4 regions of the Streptomyces sp. NPDC048434 genome follow, and region 1 is predicted to be linked to each of the others. Evidence: riboswitches for the same ligand, from Rfam matches in the RefSeq annotation. Region 1 holds a riboswitch; each other region holds the start of a gene.

The links. Region 1 has a riboswitch for cobalamin ahead of ACGFWI_RS24080 (prenyltransferase/squalene oxidase repeat-containing protein). Riboswitches for the same ligand answer to the same signal wherever they lie in the genome.
Region 2: another riboswitch for cobalamin. It lies ahead of cobN (cobaltochelatase subunit CobN); the one in region 1 lies ahead of ACGFWI_RS24080 (prenyltransferase/squalene oxidase repeat-containing protein).
Region 3: another riboswitch for cobalamin. It lies ahead of ACGFWI_RS11280 (HoxN/HupN/NixA family nickel/cobalt transporter); the one in region 1 lies ahead of ACGFWI_RS24080 (prenyltransferase/squalene oxidase repeat-containing protein).
Region 4: another riboswitch for cobalamin. It lies ahead of ACGFWI_RS21765 (ribonucleoside-diphosphate reductase subunit alpha); the one in region 1 lies ahead of ACGFWI_RS24080 (prenyltransferase/squalene oxidase repeat-containing protein).

Annotation. Positions count from the first base shown of each region.
Region 1 is NZ_JBICXQ010000021.1:8,823-15,699, reverse strand. Features, by position in the region: gene ACGFWI_RS24095 (ferredoxin) at 1-65, opposite strand, end outside; gene ACGFWI_RS24090 (aldehyde dehydrogenase) at 65-1,516, opposite strand; gene ACGFWI_RS24085 (MBL fold metallo-hydrolase) at 1,793-2,872, shown strand; cobalamin riboswitch at 3,080-3,240, shown strand; gene ACGFWI_RS24080 (prenyltransferase/squalene oxidase repeat-containing protein) at 3,409-4,707, shown strand; gene ACGFWI_RS24075 (SCO2322 family protein) at 4,707-5,378, shown strand; gene ACGFWI_RS24070 (CbiQ family ECF transporter T component) at 5,375-6,532, shown strand; gene ACGFWI_RS24065 (ABC transporter ATP-binding protein) at 6,529-6,877, shown strand, end outside.
Region 2 is NZ_JBICXQ010000023.1:92,083-98,959, reverse strand. Features, by position in the region: gene ACGFWI_RS25925 (precorrin-2 C(20)-methyltransferase) at 1-1,295, opposite strand, end outside; gene ACGFWI_RS25920 (precorrin-8X methylmutase) at 1,298-1,930, opposite strand; gene cobG (precorrin-3B synthase) at 2,022-3,380, opposite strand; cobalamin riboswitch at 3,547-3,672, shown strand; gene cobN (cobaltochelatase subunit CobN) at 3,710-6,877, shown strand, end outside.
Region 3 is NZ_JBICXQ010000007.1:243,653-250,529, reverse strand. Features, by position in the region: gene ACGFWI_RS11290 (MarR family winged helix-turn-helix transcriptional regulator) at 1-255, shown strand, start outside; gene ACGFWI_RS11285 (alpha/beta fold hydrolase) at 252-1,100, shown strand; cobalamin riboswitch at 1,251-1,458, shown strand; gene ACGFWI_RS11280 (HoxN/HupN/NixA family nickel/cobalt transporter) at 1,489-2,661, shown strand; gene ACGFWI_RS11275 (VOC family protein) at 2,730-3,230, opposite strand; gene ACGFWI_RS11270 (DoxX family protein) at 3,396-3,947, opposite strand; gene ACGFWI_RS11265 (enoyl-CoA hydratase/isomerase family protein) at 4,096-4,881, opposite strand; gene ACGFWI_RS11260 (CaiB/BaiF CoA transferase family protein) at 4,887-6,113, opposite strand; gene ACGFWI_RS11255 (M20/M25/M40 family metallo-hydrolase) at 6,161-6,877, opposite strand, start outside.
Region 4 is NZ_JBICXQ010000018.1:55,913-62,789, reverse strand. Features, by position in the region: gene ACGFWI_RS21765 (ribonucleoside-diphosphate reductase subunit alpha) at 1-1,892, opposite strand, end outside; cobalamin riboswitch at 2,054-2,217, opposite strand; gene mctP (monocarboxylate uptake permease MctP) at 2,445-4,070, opposite strand; gene ACGFWI_RS21755 (DUF3311 domain-containing protein) at 4,130-4,390, opposite strand; gene ACGFWI_RS21750 (GntR family transcriptional regulator) at 4,606-5,367, opposite strand; gene ACGFWI_RS21745 (extracellular solute-binding protein) at 5,609-6,877, shown strand.

The DNA of each region.
Region 1 (6,877 bases):
CCGACGCACATCCCGGACCCGATGCAGACGCTCCGGTCCACCTCCACCCGCCAGCGGTCCCCCATCAGGCACCCGCCGGCAGATGGATCATCTTGTGCTCCATGTATGCACCGAAGCCCTCCGGCCCGAACTCCCGCCCGATGCCGGAGTTCTTGTAGCCACCGAACGGGCCGAGCATGTCGATGCTGAAGGTGTTCACCGAGTACGTACCGGTGCGGACCTGCCGGGCGAGGTCGATGCCGTGCTCGACGTCGGCCGTCCACACCGAGCCGGAGAGCCCGTAGTCGGAGTCGTTGGCGATCCGTACCGCCTCGGCCTCGTCGTCGTACGGCAGCAGACAGATGACCGGGCCGAAGATCTCCTCGCGGGCGATCCGCATGGAGTTGGCGACCTCGCCGAAGAGGGTCGGCTCGACATACCAGCCCGTCGGCTGCCCCTCGGGCCGGCCGCCGCCGGTGAGGACCTTGGCGCCCTCCTGCCGCCCGAGCGCGATGTAGTCCAGCGAGCGCTGCTGCTGACGGCGGGCGACCAGCGGGCCGAGTTCGGTGGCCGGATCCAGCGGGTCGCCGACGGTGAGCGCGGACGCCGCCGCGCTGAACCGTTCGGCGATCTCGTCGTAGTGGCTGCGCGGTGCGAGGATCCGCGTCTGGGCCACACACGCCTGGCCGTTGATCATCCAGGCGAACGGCACGATGCCGGCCACCGCCGCGTCCAGATCCGCGTCCGGCAGGATCACCGCAGCGGACTTCCCGCCCAGCTCCAGCGTGACCCGGCTGAGGTTCCGGGCCGCGACCTCCATGACCCGTTTACCCGCCGCCACCGAGCCGGTGAACGACACCTTGTCCACGCCCGGGTGCCCGACCAGGTACTCGCTCACCTCGCGGTCCGCCGGGAGGATCGACAGCACCCCCGCCGGCAGCCCGGCCTCGGCCGCGATCTCCGCGAGCAGATACGCGTCCAGCGGGGTCTCCGGCGACACCTTGAGCACCACCGAGCAGCCGGCCAGCAGCGCCGGTGCGAGCTTGGCGGCGGCGGTGAACTGCGGGACATTCCACGGCACCACGGCCGCGACCACCCCGGCCGGCTCCCGCCGCACCAGCAGCGGACCCAGCACCCCGTCCCGCCGCTCCTCGAACGGAAAGTCGCGGGCCACGGTCAGCGCCGCGTCCCACACCAGCATCGCCGCCAGTGACTGCACCATGACGCCGGAGGTGAAGGGCGTGCCGTTCTCGGAGCTGATGACCTTGGCGATCTCCTCGCTGCGGGCCGCGAAGCCGTCCTTGATACGGGTCACCACCGCGATCCGGTCCGCCAACGGGGCGTTCGCCCACACCCCGGACTCGAAGGACGTACGGGCCGCGGCCACCGCACGGTCGACATCGGCCCGTGAGGCGTGCGGCACCCGGCCGATGACCTGTTCGGTGTGGGGCGAGACGACCTCGATCGTGTCCCGGCCGGCCGGATCGACCCACTCACCGCCTATGTAGAGCTTTCCGTGCTCGACGAGGTCGCTCATCGCTGCCGCCTCCTGCGGGTTGGCCGCCTGTCCGACAATCCCTGAGGGGTCCTGAGGGTCCCTGAGCGGTCTCCTGGCTGCCCCTTGGGTGGCTCCTGATGCTGCATCAGCATCGCTCACCGCAACAGGAACTGATACCAGTTCTAGTTGCAGGAGTCCACGGCGCGGGCCGAATCCCAACTCCGCCGGAACGAAGGTCACTTCCCTCCGCATTGAAACCAGTTCTAGTTATAGTGAAGCCGGTACCGGGTGTATGCCACACCGAGAGGGGACCGGATGACGCCACAGGTGACCGACCACAAGGGCGGGGTGTGGAGCATCGCCGTCCCGATCCCGGACAACCCGCTCGGCCACACCCTCGTCCACCTCCTGGAGACCGACCGCGGGCCGGTGCTCATCGACACCGGCTGGGACGACCCGGACTCCTGGGACACCCTCGTCGCCGGCGTCAGTGCCTGCGGCTTCGCCCTCGCCGATCTCCACGGCGTCCTGATCACCCACCATCACCCCGACCACCACGGCCTCTCGGCCAAGGTGCGGGAGGCCTCCGGCGCCTGGATCGCGATGCACGCCGCGGATACCGACGTGGTCCGCCGCACCCGCGAGGCGGAACCGGGCCGGTGGCTCGACCACCTGACCGCCAGGCTCGCGACGGCGGGCGCACCGGACGAACATCTGGCACCGCTGCGGGAGGCGCGCGCCCAGGGGCGGAGCCGGAAGCTGCCCGGACAGGGAGCCGCGCTGCCGGACCGCGACATCAGCCCCGGCGAACTGCTCGATCTGCCGGGGCGCCGGGTGCGCGCCATCTGGACACCGGGGCACACCCCGGGTCATGTGTGCCTCCATCTGGAGGAGGAGCACCCCTCGGGGCAGGCCCCCGGCTTCGGCCGGCTCTTCTCCGGCGACCATCTCCTCCCCGGCATCACCCCGCACATCGGTCTGTACGAGGACCCGGAGGGCGAGGGGCGTCCCCCCTCGAACGAGGGTGAGAGCGTGAGGGACCTCCACGATCCCCTGGGCGACTATCTCGACTCCCTCCAACGCGTGGGCCGGCTCGCCCCCGCCGAGGTGCTGCCCGCCCACCAGCACGCCTTCACCGACGCCGGCGGACGCGTACGCGAGCTCATCGCCCACCACGAGGCGCGGCTCTCCCAGCTGAGGGCCCTGCTGCGCGAACCCCGCACTCCCTGGCAGCTGGCCATGGCCATGGAGTGGAACCGCCCCTGGGAGCAAATCCCGTACGCCTCGCGCAATATCGCCGTCTCGGAGGCCGAGGCCCATCTGCGCCGTCTGGTGAAGCAGGGACAGGCGGAGCGGGTGCCGGGGGCCGGTCCGGTGCGGTACCAGGCGGTGTGAGGGAGGGGCGGGCCCTCGGGCCATGGACCGTGGGAGGGACCTCGACGAGGCGGCGGCCGGTTGCCGCACGGCCCACGGCCGGTCCGCGGTGGGCCCACGGCCGGATTCCGCCCGGCGCCCTCCCCGGCCCGCGGCCGATTCCTGCCCGGCGCTCTCCCCCGCGCAGTTCCGGCTCGTACGGGCGAGCGAGTGGCGGGCGGGGGCCGGTTAAGGTGTGCGGGACAACTTCATCCGTACCCGATCGGGGGAAGCCGGTGGAAATCCGGCGCTGACCCGCAACCGTGAGGACGGCCTGCCCGCACCGCGCACCTGGCCGGGCGCGGAGGGCCGTACGAGCCGGAACACCCGAGGGGGCACGACCAAGGCTCCCGCCACCGGAACCGCCCGCCCGTGCGGACGGCCGGTGCGCGGCACCGTCGAGGTATACGGAGCTGAGCCCGGTGCCACCGCGCCCGATTCATGGATCGGCGCTCGGCCGGCCGGCCGAGCGCGGCTGCGTAGCATCGCCGCGACCCGACCCGAGAGGCACCGACCCGATGGCCCCCATGGCTTCCATGGCTCACCAGGCCCCTTTGCCGCATTCCGTCGCCTTGCTGGCGCGCCGCGCCGCCACGGCGCTGGCGGCCGCGGTGGTGCTGGGCGCGGCCGCTGCCCCCGCCGCGAACGCGGACTCCCCGCCCGCATCCCCCAAGAAGCTGCCCGACGGGCTGTACGGCACCAAGGACCCGCAGTACGACGGGGTCTGGCGGCAGTCGCTCGCGCTGCTGGCCCAGGACACCGTGGGCATACGCCCCGCGGCATCCGCCGTGAAGTGGCTGGCCGGGCAGCAGTGCGCCGACGGCTCGTTCACCGCCTTCCGGGCCGAGCCGGGCAAGCCCTGCGACGCCAAGACCATGCGGGACACCAACCAGACGGCCGCCGCGGTGCAGGCGCTGGCCGCGCTGGGCGGGCACGGGGACGCCGTGCAGAAGGCCGTGAGCTGGCTGAAGTCGGTGCAGAACGACGACGGTGGCTGGAGCTCGATGGCCGGCTCGGCCAGCGATGCCAACTCCACCTCCGTGGTCATCGGCGCGCTCGCGGCGGCGGGCGAGAAGCCGCGGTCCGTGACATCGAAGAAGGGTGGCAAGACCCCCTACGACGGGCTGCTCACCTTCCGGCTGGGCTGCGAGGCGAAGGAGGACGCGCGCGGCGCGTTCACCTTCCAGCTCAAGGGCGCGGCCCCGAACGCCGATGCCACCGCGGCCGCCGCGACCGGAGCGCTCGGCAAGGGCTTTGTCGTCGAGCCGGCCGGCAAGGGAGCAAACGCCCCCGTCAAGCCGCTGAGCTGTAAGGACGGCGAAGGCAAGAAGGCGGGCAGCAGCGATCCGGCGCAGGCCGCGGCGGGCGGCGACGGCTACCTCGTCGCGCAGCTCGACAAGAACGGACAGCATCTGCTCTCCGCGATGCCGGGCGCGGAGAAGCAGCCCGACGTCGGCAACACCGCCGACGCCGTGGTGGCGCTGGCGGCCGGCCGGCACGGCGCCGATGCCGCGAAGCCGCTGAAGTGGCTGGAGAAGAATTCGGCGGACTGGGCCAAGCAGAACGGCCCCGCCGCGTACGCCCAGCTGGTGCTGGCCGCGCACGCCACCGGTACCGACCCGCGCTCCTTCGGCGGCACCGATCTGGTGGCCGCGCTCAACGCCACCGGCCCCGAGCCGGCCGCCGCGGCGAAGAAGGACGCCGACGGCTCCAAGGACGAGGGCGGCCTGGGCCTGCCGTGGATCATCGGCATCGGCCTCGCCATCGGTGCCGGCATCGGCTTCCTGCTGAGCAGCCGTAGGAAGAGCCGGCTCTGATGCGGCGCACCAGGATCGCCGGCGCCGTGCTGCTGGCCGGTGCGGTCACCGGTCTGGCCACCGGGCCCGCCCAGGCGCAGGAGTACCGCTACTGGTCCTTCTGGCACGGCACGGGCAGTTCCTGGGCGTACGCCACCGAGGGGCCGGCCACGCTGCGGCCGGCCGACGGTGCGGTGGAGGGCTTCCGCTTCGCCGTCAGCGCCGACTCCGCCGCGGCCGGCAAGCCCCGGGCGGCCGCCGGCTTCGACGCGATCTGCCACGGCACCCCGGCGAAGGACGGCCGCAAGCGGGTCGGCATCGTCATCGATTTCGGGACCGCGGCGGACGCACCCGGCGGCGAGCGGCCGCCGAAGGCCAGGACGGAGTGTGCCCAGGTGTCCGAGGACGCCTCGGCGGGGGAGGCGCTGGCAGCGGTCGCCCGGTCACTGCGCTATGACCCCAACGCCTTGTTGTGCGCCATCGCCGGTTACCCGACGTCGGGGTGTGCGGACCCGGTGAAGGGGGCGAAGGAGCCCGCGTCGTCCGCTTCTGCGTCTTCGGGCGCGGCGGCGGACGGGGACGCGAGCGGCGGGGGCGACGGCGGCCCGTCCGCCGGGCTGGTCGGCGGTGTCGCGGCCGTCGTCGTACTGGGCGCAGCGGCGGTGTGGCAAGCGCGCCGCCGACGCGGATGAGCGCCCCGCAGGCGACCCGTACCACCGCGCTGCATGCCGGCGCCTGGTGGCTGTGGGCGCTCGGCCTGGCCACCGCGGCCTCCCGCACCACCGATCCCCTGCTGCTGGGACTGCTGGTGGGCGTGGCCGGCTATGTCGTCGCGGCCCGCCGTACGGATGCGCCATGGGCCCGTTCGTACGGGGCGTTCGTCAAGCTCGGCCTGGTCGTGATCGCCATCCGGCTGGTCTTCGCCTTCGTCCTCGGCTCGCCGATCCCCGGTACGCACACCCTTGTCACGCTGCCCGAAGTGCCGTTGCCGGACTGGGCGAAGGGCGTCCGGATCGGCGGCCGGGTCACCGCCGAGGGCATGGTTTTCGCGCTGTACGACGGGCTGAAACTGGCCACTCTCCTCATCTGCGTGGGCGCCGCCAACGCGCTCGCCAACCCGGCCCGGCTGCTGAAGTCCCTGCCCGGCGCGCTCTACGAGGCGGGCGTCGCGGTCGTCGTCGCGATGACCTTCGCGCCCAACCTGGTCGCCGATGTCCAGCGGCTGCGTGCCGCGCGTCGGCTGCGCGGCCGCCCAGACCGCGGGTTCAAGGCGCTCCTCCAGGTCGGACTGCCGGTTCTGGAGGGCGCGCTGGAGCGCTCGGTGGCGCTGGCCGCGGCCATGGACGCGCGCGGCTACGGCCGTAGCGCCGAGGTACCGCCCGCCGTACGGCACCTCACCTCCGTCCTCACTCTCGGCGGGCTGCTCGGTATCTGTGCCGGAACGTACGGGCTGCTGGGCGACACCGGGGGCGGCTACGGGCTGCCGCTGCTGCTCGCCGGACTGGCGGCGGCGCTCGCCGGGCTGTGGCTCGGCGGCCGCCGGTCGGTGCGCAGCCGCTACCGGCCCGACCGGTGGGGCGTCCGCGCCTGGCTGGTCGCGGGCTCCGGCATCGCCGTCGCCGCCCTGATGATCTGGGCGAACGACTACGCACCCGCCGCCCTCCACCCGCCCGCCGTCCCGCTCACCGCCCCCGTCCTCCCCCTCTGGCCGGCCGCCTCCGTTCTCGTCGGGCTGCTGCCCGCGTTCGTCGCCCCACTCCCGTCGAGCACGGACCGGGCGGACCGGGCCGTGTCCCCTGGCCGCGCCCCCGTTGTCGATCCGCGCCCGAAGGAGCCCACCCAGTGATCCGGTTCGAGCAGGTCTCGGTCACCTACGGCGACGCCGCGGCGCCCGCCGTCCAGGGCATCGACCTGACCGTGCCCGAGGGCGAACTGTGCCTGCTGGTCGGCCCCTCCGGCGTCGGCAAGTCCACCGTCCTGAACGCCGTCTGCGGCCTGGTCCCGCACTTCACCGGCGGCACCCTGCGCGGCCGGGTCACCGTCGACGGCCGGGACACCCGCACCCACAAACCGCGCGAACTGGCCGATGTGGTCGGCACCGTGGGCCAGGACCCGTCAGCGCACTTCGTCACCGACACCGTCGAGGACGAACTCGCCTATGGGATGGAATCGCTCGGCCTCGCCCCTGACG
Region 2 (6,877 bases), on a different contig from region 1:
CCGAGGGGGGCGCCGGCGCGGGCGGCGGCGGCGTTGGCGGCGGTGACGCCCGGGAGGACGCGTACGGGGATGGCGCGGTACGGGTCCTGGGAGGCGACCTCCAGGACGGCGGTGGCCATGGCGAAGATGCCCGGGTCGCCGCCGGAGACCACGGCCACCCGACGGCCGCGCCGGGCCAGGTCGAGGGCGAGTTCGGCGCGTTCGGACTCGACCTTGTTGTCAGAGGCGTGGCGGCGCTGGCCGGGACGTACCGGGACGCGGTCCAGGTAGGTGGTGTAGCCGACGAGGTCTTCGGCGGCGGCCAGGGCGCCACGGGATTCGGGGGTCAGCCAGAGCGGGCCGGCCGGGCCGGTGCCGACGACGACCACCTCGCCGGGCTCGTCGAGTGACGCGGCCAACTCGTCGGTGCTGTCCGGCGATGCGGCTACCTCGCCGGGACCGTCGGCCGACGTGGACTCGCCGGTGCTGCTGCCGGGCTGCGCGGCCACCTCACCCTCGGCGCGTGTGGCCATCGCCGGCGGCGGAACGTCCGCGATACGGCTCGGCACGACGCTGACCGAGAAGTACGGGACCGTCTCCGCGTCGATGTCCGCCAGCTTCCGCGTGCGCTCGCCGGGCATGGTGGCGCGCTCGACGTAGTGGGCCTCCGGCAGGCGGCCGGCGCGTTCCATGGCGCGGCGGACGGTGGGGAAGGTGCGGCCGAGCTTCATGACGACGGCGGTGTCGGTCGAGGCCAGACGGGCGGTCAGTTCCTCCTCCGGGAGCGTGCCGGGGAGGATCGTCAGGACCTCGTCGGCCTCGGCGAGCGGCTTGCCCAGGCGGGCCGCGGCGGCGCTGATGGAGGTGACGCCGGGGATGACCTCGGTCGGGTAGCGGTGGGCCAGCCGCTTGTGCATGTGCTGGTAGGAGCCGTAGAAGAGCGGGTCGCCCTCGGAGATGACGGCGACGGTGCGGCCGGCGTCGAGGTGGACGGTGAGGCGGGCGGCCGCGGACTCGTAGAACTCGTCCAGGGCGCCCCGGTAGCCGCCGGGATGGTCGGTCGACTCGGTGGTGACCGGGTAGACCAGCGCCTCCTCGATGTGGTCGGCGCGCAGATGCTCGGCGGCGATGGAGCGCGCGATCGAGCGTCCGTGCCGGGCGCTGTGGTACGCGATGACGTCGGCGCCGGCGATGACGTCGACCGCCCGGACCGTCATGAGGGACGGGTCGCCGGGGCCGAGACCGACCCCGTAAAGGCGGCCGGGGCCGGCCGTCGTCGCGACGCTGCCGTCACCGGTTGCCTGCTGCTCGCTCACGCTTACTCTTCCTCGCTTGCCATGGCGTTGATCGCGGCCGCGGCCATGGCGCTGCCGCCCCGGCGTCCGCGCACCACGATGTGGTCCAGCTTCGACGGATGGGCGATCAGCGCGTCCTTGGACTCGGCGGCGCCGATGAAGCCCACGGGTATGCCGATGACGGCGGCCGGGCGGGGCGCGCCTTCCTCGATCATTTCGAGGAACCGGAAGAGGGCGGTGGGGGCGTTGCCGAACGCGACCACGGCGCCTTCCAGCCGGTCCCGCCACAGCTCCAGGGCCGCGGCGCTGCGGGTGGTCCCCCTCCGGGCGGCCAGGTCCGCGACCGACGGGTCGGCGAGGGTGCACAGCACCTCGTTGCCGGCCGGCAGCCGCTTACGGGTGACGCCGCTGGCGACCATGTTGGCGTCGCAGAGGATCGGCGCACCGGCGTGCAGCGCCTTGCGGGCGGCTGCCACCACGTCGGGGGTGAAGGCCAGATCGCGTACCAGGTCGACCATGCCGCAGGCGTGGATCATCCGGACCGCGACCTGGCTGACGTCGGCGGGCAGCCCGGCGAGGTCCGCCTCGGCGCGGATGGTGGCGAAGGACTGGCGGTAGATCGCCGCACCGTCCTTCTCGTAGTCGAACGCGGTCACTGTGGCCTCGGGGTTGTCGGGTGCGGGAGGGCTCGGGGGGATCGGGGGACTCGGGTGATTCATGGGGTGGGGCATGGGGCTTCGGGGCGGTTCATGGGGCCGGGGGCGGGGCCGCCGCGGTGTGTGCGGTGTCCGGTGCGGTGTCCGGACGTACCAGTGCTACCCGGTAGCCCTCCGCCGTGGCCAGCACGTCGACCCAGGTGCCGTGCGGGTGACCGCAGCGGCGTGCGCAGCCCGACCAGTACACGGGGACACCCTCGGGAGGCGGGCCGGTGGGTGCTTCGTCCGGGACGGCTGTGCCGGCGGCGACGGCGGCCGTGGCGTCGGCGCGTACGTCGGTGAGGGACTTGGCACAGCCGGGGCGGCCCGTACAGGCGCCCAGGCGGTGCCAGGGGGAGGCCGGGTCGGTGATCAGTCCGGCGGTGGTGAGCTCCGCCAGCCGGCCGGGTGCCGCGGCGGCCGGCAGTCCGGGCAGGACGATGCCGCGCCACGGGGTGAGGCGCAGTGCGCCGGCGCCGTCGTCGGCGGCGATCGCGGTCAGCAGCCGCCATTGGGCCACCGACAGCCGGCCCAGCGGCGCCAGGACCGAGAGCGCCCGGTCGCCGTCGGGGCCCTCGACGATGCCGGGGGCGGAGGAGTCCGCATACGGCGGGGAGGTGCGGGTTCCGGGTGCGGGAGCCTCGGGCACGTACGCGGCCCCGATGCCCGCCGACCGCAGCGCGTCGGCCACGTCCAGGGCGCTCAGCCCGTGCCCGTCCGGGAGTTCGCGGACCCGCCAGGCGCCGCTGCCGCTCGCCCCGGCGGCGGTCAGGAAGGCCTCGGCGGCGGTGAGCGCGGCGCGCGGTACGTCCGGGCCGGCGATCCGCAGCGCCGCCGGATCGTCGCCGACCCGCAGCAGGGCGCTGCCCGCCGGTCCGGTCCGGTCCCCGTCCGGTTCTGCGAGCAAGCTCACATCTCCGCCGAGCGCCGCCACATCGCCCCGTCCGTCGTCCACAACGAACAGGAAACGGCCGGAGAGGGCGGTCGCTGACTCGCTCGCACAGAGCAGTGCGTCCAGCTCACGGGCCCACCGTCGCACGTCAGAAGGGGTGTGCCGGTCCAGTCCGGCCAGCGGGGAGGCGAGGATGTTGCGGATGCGTTCGTGGCGCTCGGAGGGCAGCAGACCGGCGTCGCGCAGCAGACCGGCGAGCCGGGCGCCGCAGTCCTCCGCAAGGCCGCGGAGCTCGGCGTTGCCGCGGGAGGTGAGGGAGAGGTGGCCGTCGCCGAGCAGTTCCGCGGCGTTGGCCAGGACAGTGGCCTGACGGGCCGTCAAATCTCCGGCGGGTACCCGGATACGGGCGAGATTGCCGTCGGCGGCCGTATGCAGCCGCAGCGCTCCCGGGCAGGCGTCACCGCGGTCGCGCAGAGGCGGTGCGGCGGCCTGCGGCCGTGTCGAGGGGGAGGGCGGCATGGCCGCGAGCATACCCACGGGGGTGGGCGCCGATCCGGGCCGGATCCGGCCATGCACCCGGCCCGCCGCGTGCACGCCCCCGTCCCGCCGCGGCCTGCCAGGAGGCCCGCTTACCTCGCCCGGCCACAGCCCTTACTATGCAGGTCGGTGGGTCGGCTGGCCCGCCGACGCCAGCGACGGCGCAGGGTCCTACGGCCCTAGGGAGGAAGCCCGGTGAGAATCCGGCGCGGTCCCGCCACTGTGAACCCGGCCTGCCGGGCGAGCCAGGAACTCCCGCCGTCCTTACGACCACCCGGGGCGCGGACACCCCGAGGAAGGCCTGCGCTCGCATGCTTCTGCTGCTGTCGACCTCCGACACCGACCTGCTCAGTGCCCGCGCGGCCACGGGTCCCGTGCCGTACCGGCTCGCCAACCCCGCCCGTCTCGACGTCGCCGAGCTGCCCGCACTGCTGGAGGGCTGCGACCTCGTCGTCGTGCGTCTCCTCGGCGGGATCCGGGCCTGGGAGGAGGGCCTGGAGGTGCTGCTCGCCGAGGACCAGCACCGGCCGGTCGTCGTGCTCACCGGTGAACAGGCCCCCGACGCCCAGCTCATGGAGCAGTCCACGGTCCCGGTCGGCATCGCGGCCGAGGCGCACGCCTACCTCGCGCACGGCGGGCCCGCCAATCTCGACCAGCTCGCCCGCTTCCTCTCCGACACGGTGCTGCTGACCGGTCATGGCTTCGAGCCGCCCGCGCCCGCCCCCAGCTGGGGCCCGCTGGAGTGGGAAGCCCGCAACGAGACCGGCCCGCTGATCGCCGTGCTCTACTACCGCGCCCACCACATGAGCGGCAACACCGGCTTCGTACGGACCCTGTGCGAGCAGATCGAGGCGGCGGGCGGCCGTGCCCGCCCGCTCTTCGTCGCTTCCCTCCGTGCCCCCGAGCCGGAGCTGATCGAGGAGCTGCGGGCCGCCGACACCCTGGTCACCACGGTCCTCGCCGCGGGCGGCAGCAAGCCCGCCGAGGCCTCCGCCGGCGGCGATGACGAGTCCTGGGACGCGGGCGCGCTGGCCGCCCTCGACGTTCCGATCCTGCAGGCCCTGTGCCTGACCGGGCCGCGCAGTGCCTGGGAGGAGAGCGACGAGGGGCTGTCGCCGCTGGACGCCGCCTCGCAGATCGCCGTCCCCGAGTTCGACGGCCGGCTGATCACCGTTCCGTTCTCCTTCAAGGAGGTCGACGAGGACGGTCTGCCGGTGTACGTCGCCGACGCCGAGCGCGCCGCCCGGGTCGCCGGCATCGCCGTCCGGCATGCCCGGCTGCGCCACATCCCGGCCGCCGAGAAGCGCCTCGCCCTGGTGCTGTCCGCGTACCCGACCAAGCACTCCCGGATCGGCAACGCGGTCGGCCTGGACACCCCCGCCAGCGCCGTCGCGCTGCTGCGCCGTCTGCAGGCCGACGGCTATGACTTCGGCACCGAAGAGGTTCCCGGCCTCGTGTCCGGCGACGGCGACGAGCTGATCTACGCCCTCATCGAGGCCGGCGGCCACGACCAGGAGTGGCTGACCGAGGAGCAGCTCGCCCGCAACCCGGTCCGTATCCCGGCCGCCGACTACAAGCGCTGGTACGCCACGCTCCCGCAGGAACTGCGGGACTCCGTCGAGCAGCACTGGGGGCCGCCGCCCGGCGAGATGTTCGTCGACCGCAGCCGCAACCCCGACGGCGACATCGTGCTGGCCGCCCTGCGCCGCGGCAATCTCCTCATCCTCATCCAGCCGCCGCGCGGCTTCGGCGAGAACCCGATCGCGATCTACCACGACCCCGATCTGCCGCCCTCGCACCACTACTTGGCGGCGTACCGCTGGATCGCGGCCTCGGCCGACGACGGCGGATTCGGCGCGGACGCCATGGTCCACCTGGGCAAGCACGGCAACCTGGAGTGGCTGCCCGGCAAGAACGCCGGGCTGTCCGCGGCCTGCGGCCCGGACGCCGCCCTCGGCGATCTCCCGCTCGTCTACCCCTTCCTGGTCAACGACCCGGGCGAGGGCACCCAGGCCAAGCGCCGGGTCCACGCCACCCTCGTCGACCACCTCGTCCCGCCGATGGCCCGCGCCGAGTCCTACGGCGATATCGCGCGCCTGGAGCAGCTGCTCGACGAGTACGCGGCCATCTCCGCCATGGACCCGGCCAAGCTGCCCGCGATCCGCGCCCAGATCTGGACGCTGATCCAGGCCGCCAGGCTCGACCACGACCTGGGCCTGGAGGCCCGCCCGGACGACGAGGGCTTCGACGACTTCCTGCTGCACGTCGACGGCTGGCTGTGCGAGGTCAAGGACGCCCAGATCCGCGACGGTCTGCATGTCCTGGGCGGCGCACCGGCCGGCGAGGCCCGCGTCAACCTCGTCCTGTCCATCCTCCGCGCCCGCCAGATCTGGGGCGGTACGTCCGCCCTGCCCGGTCTGCGCGAGGCGCTCGGTCTCGACGAGTCCGCCGCGACCCGGACGACCGCCGACGAGGCCGAGGCCACGGCCCGCGCGCTGGTCCAGGCGATGGAGGACGCGGACTGGGACCCGGCGGCGGTGGCCGGGACCGCCGAGGGGCACCCGGCCGCGGTCGCCGACATCCTCGACTTCGCCGCCCGCCAGGTCGTCCCGCGCCTCGCCGCCACCACCGACGAGATCGACCACGCGGTGCACGCGCTGAACGGCGGTTTCGTTCCGGCCGGTCCCTCCGGCTCCCCGCTGCGCGGCCTGGTCAACGTCCTGCCGACGGGCCGTAACTTCTACTCCGTCGACCCCAAGGCCGTCCCCTCCCGCCTCGCCTGGGAGACCGGCCAGGCCCTCGCTGACTCCCTGCTGGAGCGCTACCGCACCGACAACGGCGACTGGCCGCAGTCGGTCGGTCTGTCCCTGTGGGGCACCAGCGCGATGCGGACCAGCGGCGACGATATCGCCGAGGCCCTCGCCCTGCTGGGGGTCCGCCCCGTATGGGACGACGCCTCGCGCCGGGTCAACGGCCTGGAGCCCATCGCGCTGGCCGAGCTCGGCCGCCCCCGTATCGATGTCACCCTGCGCATCTCCGGCTTCTTCCGTGACGCCTTCCCGCACGTCATCGGCCTGCTCGACGACGCAGTACGGCTCGCCGCCGGCCTGGACGAGCCCGCGGAGTCCAACTTCGTACGCGCCCACGCCCAGGCCGACCTGGCCGAGCACGGCGACGAGCGGCGCGCCACCACCCGCATCTTCGGCTCCCGTCCGGGGACGTACGGCGCGGGACTGCTCCAGCTGATCGATTCCCGCGACTGGCGCACCGACGCCGACCTCGCCGAGGTCTACACCGTCTGGGGCGGTTACGCCTACGGCCGCGGTCTCGAAGGCCGGCCGGCCCGGGACGAGATGGAGACCGCCTACAAGCGCATCGCGGTCGCCGCCAAGAACACCGATACCCGCGAGCACGACATCGCGGACTCCGACGACTACTTCCAGTACCACGGCGGCATGGTCGCCACCGTCAAGGCGCTC
Region 3 (6,877 bases), on a different contig from region 1:
ATACGCGGCGTCCAGGAGTGCGAGGCGGCGGAGCTGAGGCAGCGGCTGGCCGATCTGTCCGCCGAGGACGTCCGTACCGCGCTGCGTGTACTGGACCGGCTCGGCGAGGAGTTCCGCCACCTGGCGAACGACTCACACATGACACCGGAGGAAACCGGCAGTCACGGCAGTTGCGGCAGCGGCGGCAATAGCGACGACAATGGCATCACGCCCAGTTCATCGCATCCGGTACACAAAGGACGGCCCGCAAGATGACCCGACGAATCACCGCCTGGTCCGAGATCGACAACGGGCTCGTGCCGATCGACGACGGTGAGCTGTTCTACGAGACGGCCGGCTCGGGCCCCGCGGTGGTGCTGCTCCACGGCGGCATGCTCGACCAGCACATGTGGGACGAGCAGTTCGCCTGGCTGGTGAACTCCGGCCTGCGCGCGATCCGTTACGACTTCCGCGGCCACGGCCTGTCCTCCACCGTGGCCGGGGACTACGCCAACCACGACGACCTCTGTGCCCTGCTGGACGCGCTCGATGTTCCCGGCGCCGTCCTCGTCGGCCTCTCCCATGGTGCGCGGGTCGCGCTCGACGCCGCCATAGCCCGCCCGGAGCGGGTGACGGCCCTCGCGCTGGCCTCCCCCGGCATCAGCGGCCGCGCCTTCACCGACCCCTTCCTCCTGGAGCACATCAAGGCGCAGGTGGCGGCGATCGGCACACCGGACGGCGCGGAACGGTATGTCGAGCACTTCCTGCGGATGTGGGTGGACGGACCGCATCGCGAACCGTCCGCGGTGCACCCGGGATTCCGCGAGCGGATGCGCGCCTCGGCCGAGGCCAATGTGGAGGTGCATGCCGAGGGTGCGGGTGCCGGTATGCCCCTTGAGGTCGGCGCCGCGGGCCGCCTGGGCGAGATCCGGGTGCCGACGGTCGTGTTCGACGGCGACCTCGACAGCAGTGACATCTCCGCCAATGCCCATGCGATAGCGCTGACCGTTCCCGGCGCCCGAAGAGTCCGGATACCGGGGGCGGCCCATATGGTCAATCTGGAGAACACCGCGCTCTTCGACCGCGAACTCCACACCTTCCTCTCCTCCCTGGACCACTGACCCACCGCGGACCACGGCCCCTGGGACCACCGGCTCCGAGGGCGGCCGCGGTGGCAACGACCGCCCCGTGGAACGGCCGGCCGCGCCCGGGGAGTGCTCCCTCCCGGGCCACGGGCAAGCCCCGTGCACCTCACCCCTCCCTGGTGGCAGTTAGAGTGACCGGGCCGTGGTGTTCGGGAAGCCGGTGACGGACCTTGTGGTCCCAGACCGGAGCGGCCCTCGCCACTGTGATCGGGGAGTTTCCGCCCCTTCCGCAGGCGCACGGCGCGCCTGCGGCGCCACTGGCCGCGGCCGGGAAGGCGGGGGCGGGCGCGTGCACCCGTAAGCCAGGAGACCGGCCACGGCATCTCACGAACTGATCCACGAGGTGCTGGAGCGTAACCGCCGGATGGTCCTGTCCACCGATACCCGACCCACCCCTGCCTCCACCGCCTTCCGCTGGCGCCGGCAGGACACCGTCCGCACCGCGGGCCTGATGGCCGTCATAGCCGGTCTGCATCTCATCGCCTTCGGCGTGCTCTTCCTGCTCGTGGTGCCCCATCACTACGCGGTGGGCAGCCAGGTCTTCGGGGTGGGTCTCGGCATCACCGCATACACCCTCGGTATGCGGCACGCCTTCGACGCCGACCACATCGCCGCGATCGACAACACCACCCGCAAGCTGATGGCCGACGGCAAGCGGCCCGTCTCGGTCGGCTTCTGGTTCGCCCTCGGCCACTCCAGCATGGTCGTCGCAATGGCGGCCCTGGTGGCGGGCGGCGCCCAGCTCGCGGGCACCCTGCTCAACGACGAGTCCCGTACGCACCAGATCCTGGGCACGGTCGGCACCACGATCTCGGGCACCTTTCTCTACCTCATCGCCGCCCTCAACCTGATCGCCCTGACGGGGATCTGGCGGGTCTTCCGCGGTATGCGCAACGGCCACTACGACGAGGCCGAGCTGGAACAGCGCCTCAATGCGCGCGGCTTCATGAACCGCTTCCTGGGACGGTTCACCCGCTCGATCTCCCGTCCCGGCCAGATGTTCCCGCTCGGCTTCCTCTTCGGGCTCGGCTTCGACACCGCGACCGAAGTGACCCTGATGGTGATGGCCGGCAGTGGCGCCGCGGCCGGCCTGCCCTGGTACGCCGTGCTGTGCCTGCCGCTGCTCTTCGCCGCCGGGATGAGCCTGTTCGACACCCTCGACGGCACCTTCATGAACTTCGCCTACCAGTGGGCGTTCTCCAACCCGGTGCGCAAGGTCTACTACAACCTCACCATCACCGGCCTGTCGATCGCCGTCGCCTTCTTCATCGGCACGATCGAGCTGGTGACCGTGCTGCACGAGAAGCTCGCCCTCAACGACCCGCTGACCGGCTGGATTTCCGGCCTGGACCTCGGCAATGCGGGCTTCCTCATCGTCGGCCTGTTCATGGTGGTGTGGGCCGCGGCGCTGGCGTACTGGCGACTGGCCGGCGTCGAAAAGCGCTGGGCGGAGCGGGCGGAGCGAACGAAGTCGGCGCAGCGGACGGAGGCGGCGGAACAGACGGGGTCGGCGGAGCAGGCCGCGCCGGGCTCCTGAGGCGCGTCAGCCGCACGCGCCCCGTACGTCCCCGGCGCCCGTATCGGCGTCGGGCCACAGCCGCCCTTTCAGGTGGCCGAACCGGCCGCCGAACCCGTCACCAGATCCGGCCCCCAGCGCTCCAGCGCCGCCGCCAGATCGAGTGGCAGCAGCCGCTCCGGCTGGTCCGAACCGGGCCAGTCCTCCCGCGGGACCCGCCACATCACCTCGAACTCATTGCCGTCCGGGTCCTTGGCGTACAGCGACTTGGCGACGAGGTGATCACTCGACCCCACCAGCGCGCCCCGCTCGACGAGCTGCGCATGGGCCGCGACCAGCTCACCGAGCGTGCCGATTTCCCAGGCCAGGTGGTAGAGCCCGACCCGCCCGGCCTCGGGCCCCGGCGCATCCGGCCCCACCGCGAACAGCGCCAGATCATGATCGTTGAGTGAGCCGGGAGCGCCGAGGAACGCGGCCCGTCCCGGGACCTCGATCCCCACCGCGAGCCCGAGGGCCTCGGTGTAGAAAGCGACCGACCGCGCCACATCACGGACGTAGAGCACCGCGTGGTTCAGACGTCGTACGGACATGCAGCCTGCTCTCCGATCTCCTGCCACGACACCGCCGGGGGCCGCCGTGCCCTCCCCCACTCCTGATCTACCCCGCCCGCCCCGCCGCTGCCCGAATTCCTCCGGCCGGGATCCGGCCGTTTTCGGCCCGGGTGCCCGAAGTGCGGGGAGCGGCTCACTTCCGGGTCACTTCCGGACCAGCAGAACCGCGCCCGCCAGCACCACACCCAGCACCAGCGCGGCCACGCCGTGGACCGGCCGGTGTGCGCGCAGGCCCGGCAGGAGGCGGTCGATGGCGTAGCGGCCGGGCCCGGTCAGCGCCAGGGCCGCGGCACCCGCGGTCAGCAGCAGCTCGTACTCCACGCCCTTGGGCGCGAAGAAGCCGCCGCCCCACTTCACGGCAAGGGCATTGATCATCGTGCCGACGACCGCCGCACCGGCGAGCGGCGTGAGCAGCCCGACCACCAGCCCGAGCCCGCCGAGCGTCTCGCTCAGACCGGCGACGACGGCCATCGTCCTGCCCGACGGATAGCCGCTCATCGTGAAGAACTGCCCGGTCCCGTCCAGCCCCGGGCCGCCGAACCAGCCGAGCAGCTTCTGGGCACCGTGGACCGCCATGGTCAGTCCGAGCGCGATCCGCAGCAGGAGCAGCCCGGTGTCGTAGCCGTGCGAGGAGGGGGCGGGGCGCATCGAGGCGCCGATGCGGGCGGACTCGAGAGTGCTGAGGGGGGACGTCATGAGAGCGCTCTTTCGCATGTCGGGGACGGCCCGCGAGGGCACCGCCCAGAACTACTTGAAACTTCAAGTCACTGTCCCGACGATACACAGCACCCCCACGCCGGACAACATGCCCCGGCACACGGACCGACGCCCGGACCGGCAGCGGTCAGGAGGCGGCGGGCGGGACCGGTGCGGCGTCCGATCGCCGCCCGAGGAACGCGCCGATCGCCCGGTCGAAGTCGGACCGCGCCACCGCCGGCCGCGGATTGACGGCGGCGGCCTTCCGCTGTGGTGCCAGCGCGGCGGTCACCGCCTGCTTGGCGGCCCGGATCGCCGCGGGTGGCTGCTCGGCGATACGGGCGGCGAGGTCGCGGGTGCGGGCGGCGAGTTGGTCCGCGGGCACGCCCTCGTCCGCGAGCCCGAGGGACACCGCGGTGCGGGCGTCGACCAGTCGGCCGGTGTAGAGCAACTCCCGCGTCGCGGCGGGCCCGGCCAGCGCGACCATGCGGGCGGCGAACGCAGGGCTGGCGAGGATGCCGAGCCGGGCGATCGGCATCCCGATCCGGGCGCTGTCCGCCATGAGCCGCAGATCGCAGGCGAGGGCGAGTTGGCATCCCGCACCGGCGGCGACACCGCGGATCTCGGCGATCACCGGAACGGGACAGTCCTCGATCGTGGTGAACGCCGCTTCCATCTGGGCGAAGGACTCCTCGACGTATCCGTCGTCCGCATCCACCCAGTCGGTCATGTTCGAACCCGCGCAGAACGTGTCGCCATGCCCGCGGATCACCAGCACCCGCAGCGACCGGCCCGCCCCGAGCTCCCTGACCTGGCGGGCCAACTGCGCCCAGGCCCGGCCGGGAAGGGCGTTGCGCCGGCTGCCGTCTCCGATACGGATCTCGGCGACCGCGCCGGACCGGGACGTCCCGATGGTGGGTTCGTATGCGGGCACGGGGTTCACTTCGCGGCCTTTCGCGCGCGGAGAACGGCCAACTCCCGCGGACCGACGCCGAGGGCGGCCAGGATCTGCGCGGTGTGCTCCCCGTGCCGGGGCGGCGGGGTGCGTACGGTCGCCGGGTTGCCGGACAGCTTGACGGGAGAGGCGAGGGTGCGCAGGGTGCCGGCGTCGGCGTGTTCGAGTTCGGCGACCATGCCGCGCGCGATGACCTGGGGATGCCGCAGGGCCTGGTCGACGGTGTTGATCGGGCCGACCGGTACCTCCGCCTCGGTGAGGAGCACGGCCCATTCCTGCGCGCCGCGTGCCCGCAGCGCGCGTTCGATGAGCGGGAGCAGTTCCCCGCGATGACGGACCCGGTCGGGGTTGGTCACGAACCGTGGATCGTCGGCCAGCTCGGCGAGTCCGATCGCGGTGGCGAAGCGGCGCCACAGGCCGTCGTTCCCGGCCGCGACCATGAGGTGACCATCGGCGGTCGGGAACGCCTGGTACGGCACGATCGTCGGGTGGGCCGAGCCATAGCGCTGCGGAACGTCGCCGGAGGCGAAGTACCCACTGGCGACATAGCTCAGCCAGGCCACCTGGCCGTCCAGCAGCGAGACATCGACCCACTCACCGCAGCCGGTGTGCTCGCGGTTGCGCAGGGCGGCAAGGACGCCGATGGCGGCCCACATTCCGGCAGCGAGATCGGCCGGGGACACCCCGAACCGCACGGGTGGACCTGCGGGCTCTCCGGTCACGCTCATGACGCCGCTGATCGCCTGCGCTATCGCGTCGTACCCCGGCTCGCTCCGGTACGGCCCGGTCTGCCCGTAACCGCTGATCGAGGCGTACACCACACCGGGATTACGGTCGCGGACGTCCTGATAGCCCAGGCCGAGGCGGGCAGCGGTGCCGGGCCGGAAGTTCTCCACGATCACATCGGCGGAGGCCGCCAGGTCCTGTATCAGACGCAGACAGTCCGGGTCCTTGAGGTCGACCGCGATGCCGCGCTTGTTGCGGTTGACGCTGTGGAAGTACGCCGCGTCCTCGCCCTGGAAGGGGGGACCCCAGGCGCGGGTGTCATCGCCGGAGGCGGTGTCCTCGACCTTGATCACGTCGGCGCCCAGGTCGGCCAGCACCATGCTGCAGAACGGCCCGGACAGGATGCGGGACAGATCGAGGATCTTCAGACCGGTCAGAACGCCGTCGTGGACCAGCCAGGGCGGGGATTGTGGTGTGGTGCGCATTGCGGTGTCACGCCTTTGTTCGTGTGGTTCGCCGAGGGACCGGAGGGTCAGGAGCCCAGTTCGAGCAGCAGCTCCATGCAGATCGCGGTGGCGTCGAGGAAGTAGTCGACGCGCAGGTTCTCGTTGGGCGCATGATTAGCCTGGTCGGCGTTGGCCAGCGGCAGGCCGATGCTGGGCACACCGAGGACCCCGGTGAAGATCCAGTCCGGAAGGGTGCCGCCGTACGCGGGGATCAGCAGCGGGTCACGCCCGGTGACCCGGGAGATGGCACGCGCCACCCTGGGCGTGTACGGATTGTCGATCGAGGTCCGGGAGGCCGGCACGCCACCGCTCTTGGTGACCGTCACCTCGGGGGCATGAGTACGCAGGTGGGCGGCCACGCGCTCGAAGACGGCCTGGGGGTCCTGGCCCGCCGTCAGCCGGATGTCGACACCCGCCTCCGCGGTGTCGGGGATGATGGTCCGGGCCACGTCGCCCGTGGTGATCCCGTTGATCGTCAGGGTGGGGCGGTCGGCCAGCCGCTCATAGAAGGACAGCCCGTTGAAGGCCGGATCCATCTCGGTCAGCCCGATGTCACCGAGGACCTGCGGCAGATCGAGCGGGAGCGCGTCGAACGCGGCGCGGTCGGCGTCGGACAGCGGTTCACGGCCGTCCTCGAAGCCCTCGACGAGGACCCGGCCGCTCGGGTCCTTGAGGCAGGCCAGCGCCTGGACCAGCTGCCATGCCGGATTGGGCGCCACATTGCCGAAGTTGCCGGAATGCAG
Region 4 (6,877 bases), on a different contig from region 1:
GCCAGCAGCAGGGAGTTGCGCATGCCGGTCACGGCGATACGGGAGCGCAGCGCCGCCCAGCGGTCGGCCCAGCCGGGCTCGGCGTTCGGGTAGTGGTCCGGGTGCAGCACACCACGGGCGGTGCGGGTCGCGGACCACGCCGGGTGCGGGCCGTGCCGCTCGGCGAGGTCGGCGGACGCCTCGTAGGCGGCGAGCATGATGCGCTCGGAGATCCGGGTCGACAGCTCCCGCGCCTCCGGCGAGTCGAAGGGCAGCCGCAGCCGGAAGAACACGTCCTGCAGGCCCATCAGTCCCAGACCCACCGGGCGCCAGCGGGAGTTGGAGGTCCCGGCCTGCTCGGTCGGGTAGAAGTTGATGTCCACCACACGGTCGAGGAAGGTGACGGCGGTACGGACCGTGGCGTCCAGCCGCTCCCAGTCCATCGCCTCCTCCCAGCCGGCGGCCTCGTCGCCCAGGTGCGCGGCGAGGTTCACCGATCCCAGGTTGCAGACCGCGGTCTCCCCGTCGTTCGTCACCTCCAGGATCTCGGTGCACAGGTTGGAGGAGTGCACGACCTGGCCGGGCTCGGCGGTCTGGTTGGCGGTGCGGTTGGCGGCGTCCTTGAACGTCATCCAGCCGTTGCCGGTCTGCGCCAGGGTGCGCATCATGCGGGAGTACAGCACCCGGGCCGGGATCTGCTTGAGCGCCCGGCCCTCGGCCTCGGCCTTGCGGTAGGCGGCGTCGAACGCGTCGCCCCACAGGTCCACCAGCTCCGGGGCGTCCGAGGGCGAGAACAGCGACCAGTCGGCGTCCGCCTCCACGCGGCGCATGAACTCGTCCGGGATCCAGTGGGCGATGTTCAGGTTGTGCGTACGGCGGGCCTCCTCACCGGTGTTGTCGCGCAGCTCCAGGAACTCCTCGATGTCGGCGTGCCAGGTCTCCAGGTAGACACAGGCGGCGCCCTTGCGCCGGCCGCCCTGGTTCACGGCCGCGACCGAGGCGTCCAGGGTGCGCAGGAACGGCACGATGCCGTTGGAGTGCCCGTTGGTGCCGCGGATCAGCGAACCGCGGGCGCGGATGCGGGAGTAGGAGAGGCCGATGCCGCCCGCGTGCTTCGAGAGCCGCGCGACCTGGTGGTAGCGGTCGTAGATCGAGTCCAGCTCGTCCAGCGGCGAGTCCAGCAGATAGCAGGACGACATCTGCGGGTGGCGGGTACCGGAGTTGAAGAGGGTGGGGGAGGAGGGGAGGTAGGACAGCGAGCTGGTGAGGCGGTAGAGCTCGGCGACCTCGTCCAGCGCGCGCTCGCTGTGGTCCTCGGCGAGGCCGCAGGCCACCCGCAGCAGGAAGTGCTGGGGGGTCTCGATGACCTGACGGGTGGTGGGGTGGCGCAGGAGGTAGCGCGAGTGCAGGGTGCGCAGTCCGAAGTAGCCGAACCGGTCATCGGCACCGTCGGCCAGCGCCTTGTCGACCAGCGCGTCCAGACGGGCCGCGTGGGTCCGTACGAACTCCGCGGTCTCATCGGCGATCAGGCCCTCGCGGTGGCCGGTTTCGACGGAGGCGGAGAAGGCGACCGCCCCCTGTCCGGCCGCCTCCTCCGCGATGGCAAGGGTGAGCAGACGCGCGGCGAGCTTGGAGTACTGCGGCTCGTCACCGATCAGACCGGCGGCGGCGTCCGTGGCCAGCGACCGCAGTTCGGCCTCGTCGGAGCCCGCGTGCCGGCCGCGCAGGGCGGCGGCGGCCACCTTGCCGGGGTCGGTCGCGGTCAGGTCCGCGGTCAGGTCGGTCAGGGTGCGCAACAGGGCGACGCCCGGACCGTCCTCGCCCGGTCCGCCGTCGGCGGGACCGGCAGGCGTGGCCACCGCGGGCGGCACGACCTCGGCGTCTGACGCGGGCTCCGTTGGCGCGATGGTCACGTGGTGCTCTCCCTCACTCGGCGGGGGCCAGGAGGAGAGGGACGCGACGGGCGCACGCGGGCATGCGGCACCCCGTGTTGGTCAGGGGTGCGCGGGCACACCGCGCGGCGTCCACCGGCCCAACCCTCGGGGCCCGGACGTATCGACGTCCGCACCCATGGCGGTGCGGGCGTACCGTCGGCAGGTCTTCGGACTTCACGGGCGCGTGCCAGGGCCGTTGTTCGGCCGACCGAGCCCGCTCCAACACCGTTGCGGGACAGTTCCGGATTCCCACCGGATTCCCCTGCGGCGACAGCGAGGTCGAGCATACATGTGGTGGCGCCTCTTCACTTGCACCACCACATCTAGTGTGTCGTGAGTGATCACACAGTGCCTGTCAGTGGCTTCCCCCCTGGCCTGCGGCACGCAACCCGGCCCGTCCGGCGCAGCAGGGGAGGGCTCCATGACCGCGCTCGCCGGCCCGCCACGGGCCGCGCCTTGGGGCAGGAAACGGCTACGGGCCGCCGCGCCCCGGGGGACGTGGCGGCCCGTAGCCGTGTGCGGGCCGGTGGTTCAGTGGCCGGCCGGTGCGCCTGCCGTGGCGGGGGGCAGTTCGGCGGCGACGCCCTCGTCGCCGGCGTCTGCCGCATAGTCGGCGGGGCTGGTTTCGTCGGTGCCTTCGGGGGCGTTGACGGCCTTGAGGACGATGGTCAGGACGACCGTCACGACGACGTTCAGGACGAAGGCGGTCAGGCCGATGTAGCCGATTTCACCGATGCCCGGGATCTCCTTGCTGGAGCCGCCGAAGTGGGCCTGGGTCGGACTGGCGACGCCGTATGCCGCGAGCGTGCCGTAGAGCATGCCGACCGCCCAGCCGCCCAGCAGTGCCCAGCGGTGGAACCAGCGGGTGAACAGGCCACCGACCAGGGACGGCATGGTCTGCAGGATCCAGATGCCGCCCAGCAGCTGGAAGTTGATCGCGATCGTCTTGTCCATGGTGAGGACGAAGACCAGCGCGCCGACCTTCACCAGCAGCGAGACCAGCTTGGCGACCTTGTGCTCCTGCTCGGGAGTGGCGTCCTGTTTGAGGAAGTCCTTGTAGACGTTGCGGGTGAAGAGGTTGGCCGCGGCGATGGACATGATGGCCGCGGGCACCAGCGCGCCGATGCCGATCGCGGCGAACGCCACGCCGGAGAACCAGCTCGGGAACATGTCCTCGAAGAGCTGCGGGATGGCCAGCTGCGGGTTGCCCTGGATGTCCGTGCCGGCCTTGATCGCCATGAAGCCGAGCAGCGCCAGCAGGCCCAGCATGAGGGAGTACAGCGGCAGGATGGTGGTGTTGCGGCGGATCACATTGCGGCTGCGCGAGGACAGCGTCGCGGTGATCGAGTGCGGGTACATGAAGAGCGCCAGCGCCGAGCCGAGCGCCAAGGTCGCATACCCCCATTGGGCGTTGGGGCCGCTGATCAGCTCGCCACGCGGTTTGCCGGCGACCGGGCCGGGCTGGGCGAGCGCCTTGCCGGCCGTGTCGAAGATCGCGTCGAAGCCGCCCAGCTTGATCGGGATGTAGATGATCGCGACGGTGATGACGAGGTAGATCAGCCCGTCCTTGACGAACGCGATCAGCGCCGGTGCCCGCAGACCCGAGGAGTAGGTGTACGCGGCCAGCACGGCGAAGGCGATCAGCAGCGGCAGGTCCTTGACGAACCAGTTGGTGTGCTCGCCGCCGCCGATGCCCATCACGTCCAGGACGGCCTGGATGCCGACCAGTTGGAGCGCGATGTACGGCATCGTGGCGAGGATGCCGGTGAGCGCCACGGCCAGCGACAGGCCCTTGGAGTCGAAGCGGCCGCGCACGAAGTCGGAGGTGGTGACGTAGCCGTGCTTGTGCGAGACCGACCAGAGGCGGGGGAGGAAGGTGAAGATGAGGGGGTACACCAGGATGGTGTACGGCACGGCGAAGAAGCCGGCCGCTCCCGCCGCGTAGATCGCCGCCGGGACGGCCACGAAGGTGTACGCGGTGTAGAGGTCACCGCCCAGCAGGAACCATGTCACCCAGGTGCCGAAGCTGCGGCCGCCCAGCCCCCATTCGTCGAGGCTGGCGGACTGGTCGGCCTTGCGCCAGCGGGCGGCCAGGAACCCCATGACCGTCACGGCGAGGAAGAAGAAGATGAAGACGGCGAGGGCCACGCCGTTGATGCCCTTGGTCGAGGAGGCGGCGAGAGCCTCGGAGGTGCTCGCCGCTGTCGTGGTGAGATTCACCGGCCCACACCGCCCTTGCGGGCGCGCTGCTCACGCTGCACCAGCTTGTACGCGATCACCGTGAGCACGGTCGAGATCAGCACCCACGTCATCTGGTACCAGTAGAAGAACGGGATCCCGATGAGCTTCGGCTCGATCCTGGCGTACGAGCTCACCCACAGCATCGCCACGAACGGAGCGATCAGGCAGACTCCGGCGATCACCCGCGTGGGTGTGACCACCTGTCTGCGATCCGGTGATTCGACCGACTGTGTCATGACCGCGGCTCCGTCCCCTGGCTGCTGCCTGTGTAATCGGCTGGAAATCTATGGCAGGGGCGTGGCGCGCGTCACTAGCTGTCCGCATATCGGTATGAAGAATCCACCCGGAGGCACCCCCGCTGCGCGGTCAATTGCCTGGTTCATCCCGGTTTAGGGCAGGCGGTGACGGAAGCGGGGGCGTCGAGGGGCGCGCCGTACCCCGGGGTGGCGGGTCAGTCCGTGGGGCGGCGCAGTCTGGCGACGAACTTGTAGCGGTCGCCCCGGTAGACCGAGCGCACCCACTCCACCGGCTGCCCCTGTGCGTCGAGCGAGTGCCGGGAGAGCATCAGCATCGGCAGGCCGACGTCCGTGCCCAGCAGACCGGCCTCGCGCGGGGTGGCGAGCGAGGTCTCGATGGTCTCCTCGGCCTCCGCCAGGCGGACGTCGTAGACCTCGGCGAGCGCGGTGTAGAGGGAGGCGTATTTGACGAGGTTGCGGCGGAGCGCGGGAAAGCGCTTCGCCGACAGATGGGTGATCTCGATGGCCATCGGCTCGCCGCTGGCCAGTCGCAGCCGTTCGATGCGCAGCACCCGGCCGCCGGTGGTGATGTCGAGCAGGCCGGCGAGCCGGTCGTCGGCGGTGACATAGCCGATGTCCAGCAGCTGGGAGGTGGGCTCCAGCCCCTGGGCCCGCATGTCCTCCGTATAGGACGTCAGTTGCAGTGCCTGGGACACCTTGGGCTTGGCGACAAAGGTGCCCTTGCCCTGGATGCGTTCCAATCGGCCCTCGACGACCAGCTCCTGCAGGGCCTGACGCACCGTCGTGCGCGAGGTGTCGAACTCCGCGGCGAGGGTGCGCTCGGGCGGGACCGGGGTGCCGGGCGGCAGGGTCTCGGTGATCTCCAGCAAGTGCCGCTTGAGGCGGTAGTACTTGGGTACCCGCGCGGTGCGCGTGCCGCCCCCGCTGCCGGCACCGTTGCCCCCGTCCGTCTCCATGCCCCGCCTCTCCGACTCCTGTGGTGCTGCCGTCACCGGCTCCTCCGTACGTAGCGGCTCACATCGTGGCACGGGTGGGTTTCCCGCGCTCCCTTGCAGGTCCCGGCTCGCCAGATGTCGGTCCGGTAACGGACCTGACAGCGACTCTTATACACCCTTGACACCCCAAAAGGTCTAGGCCAAGCTGCGGGCACTGGTCTAAACCATTAAAGACCACACCCGGCCTTTGGGGGAGAGCGCAATGAAGCGTGGGCTCATAGCAGCGACGGCGGTCGCGGGAATGCTGGTGAGTGTCGCTGCCTGTGGGTCCAGCGACGGCAACAAGGCGGGCGCGGATGGCTTCAAGGGCCAGAAGCTGACCGTTTGGGTGATGAGTGGTTCGAATCCGGCGCAGTGGACCAAACAGGTCTCCGCGCAGTTCAAGAAGAAGACCGGCGCCACCGTCGAGTTCAAGGTCCAGCAGTGGAACGGCATTCAGCAGAAGCTGAGCACCGCCCTTTCCGAGGACACCCCGCCGGACGTCGTCGAAATCGGCAACACCCAGACCGCCGCCTACGCCAAGGCGGGTGCCCTGGCCGATCTCGGCGATCTGAAGAAGGAGATCGGCTCCGACTGGAACGACGCCTTCAACAAGGCCTCGCTCGTGGACGGAAAGCAGTACGCACTGCCGTGGTACGCCGGAAACCGCGTGGTGATGTACAACAAGAAGATCTGGGACCGGGCCGGTCTCAAGGGCACCCCCAAGACGCGCAATGAGCTCTTCAAGGCCTTTGACACCATCAAGAAGAAGACCGGCGCCGAGCCGCTGTATCTCCCCGGCCAGAACTGGTACTTCTTCGACGGCCTGACCATCGGCACCGGCGCCGACCTGGTGAAGAAGCAGGGCGGCAAGTGGGTCTCCAACCTCGGCGACCCCAAGGTCTCCAAGGCCATGGACATCTACAAGCAGTACCAGGCCTTCAGCACCGCCCCCAAGAACAAGGACGAGGCCACTCCGCAGCAGGCCGAGGTCTTCGCCAAGGGCAAGACCGGCGCCGTTATCGCCATGGGCTACGAGGCCGCCACCGCCATCAAGGCCAACCCGGAAATCAAGAACGACATCGGCTTCTTCACCATCCCCGGTGAGACCGCGGCCAAGCCCGAGGGCGTATTCCTCGGCGGCTCCAACTTCGCCGTCGCCGGTATGGGCAAGAACCAGGAACTCGCCAAGGAATTCCTGAAGGTTGCCCTGTCGAAGCAGAACGACGGACAGATGGTCAAGGAGGTCGGCTGGACTCCGAAGTCCGCCGACCTGGCCGGTGCCGCACAGGAGAACCCGGCCGCGGCGGCCGCTGCGCCCGCGGCGGAGAAGTCCGGCGGCACCACTCCGCTGATTCCCCAGTGGGCCGCGGTGGAGAACGTACCGAACCCGATCAAGAGCTATATGACGGCCGTTCTGGGCGGTAAGTCCCCGGCCGATGCCGCCAAGGACATCGAATCCGAGATCAACGCGCGGCTCGCCAAGCAGTAA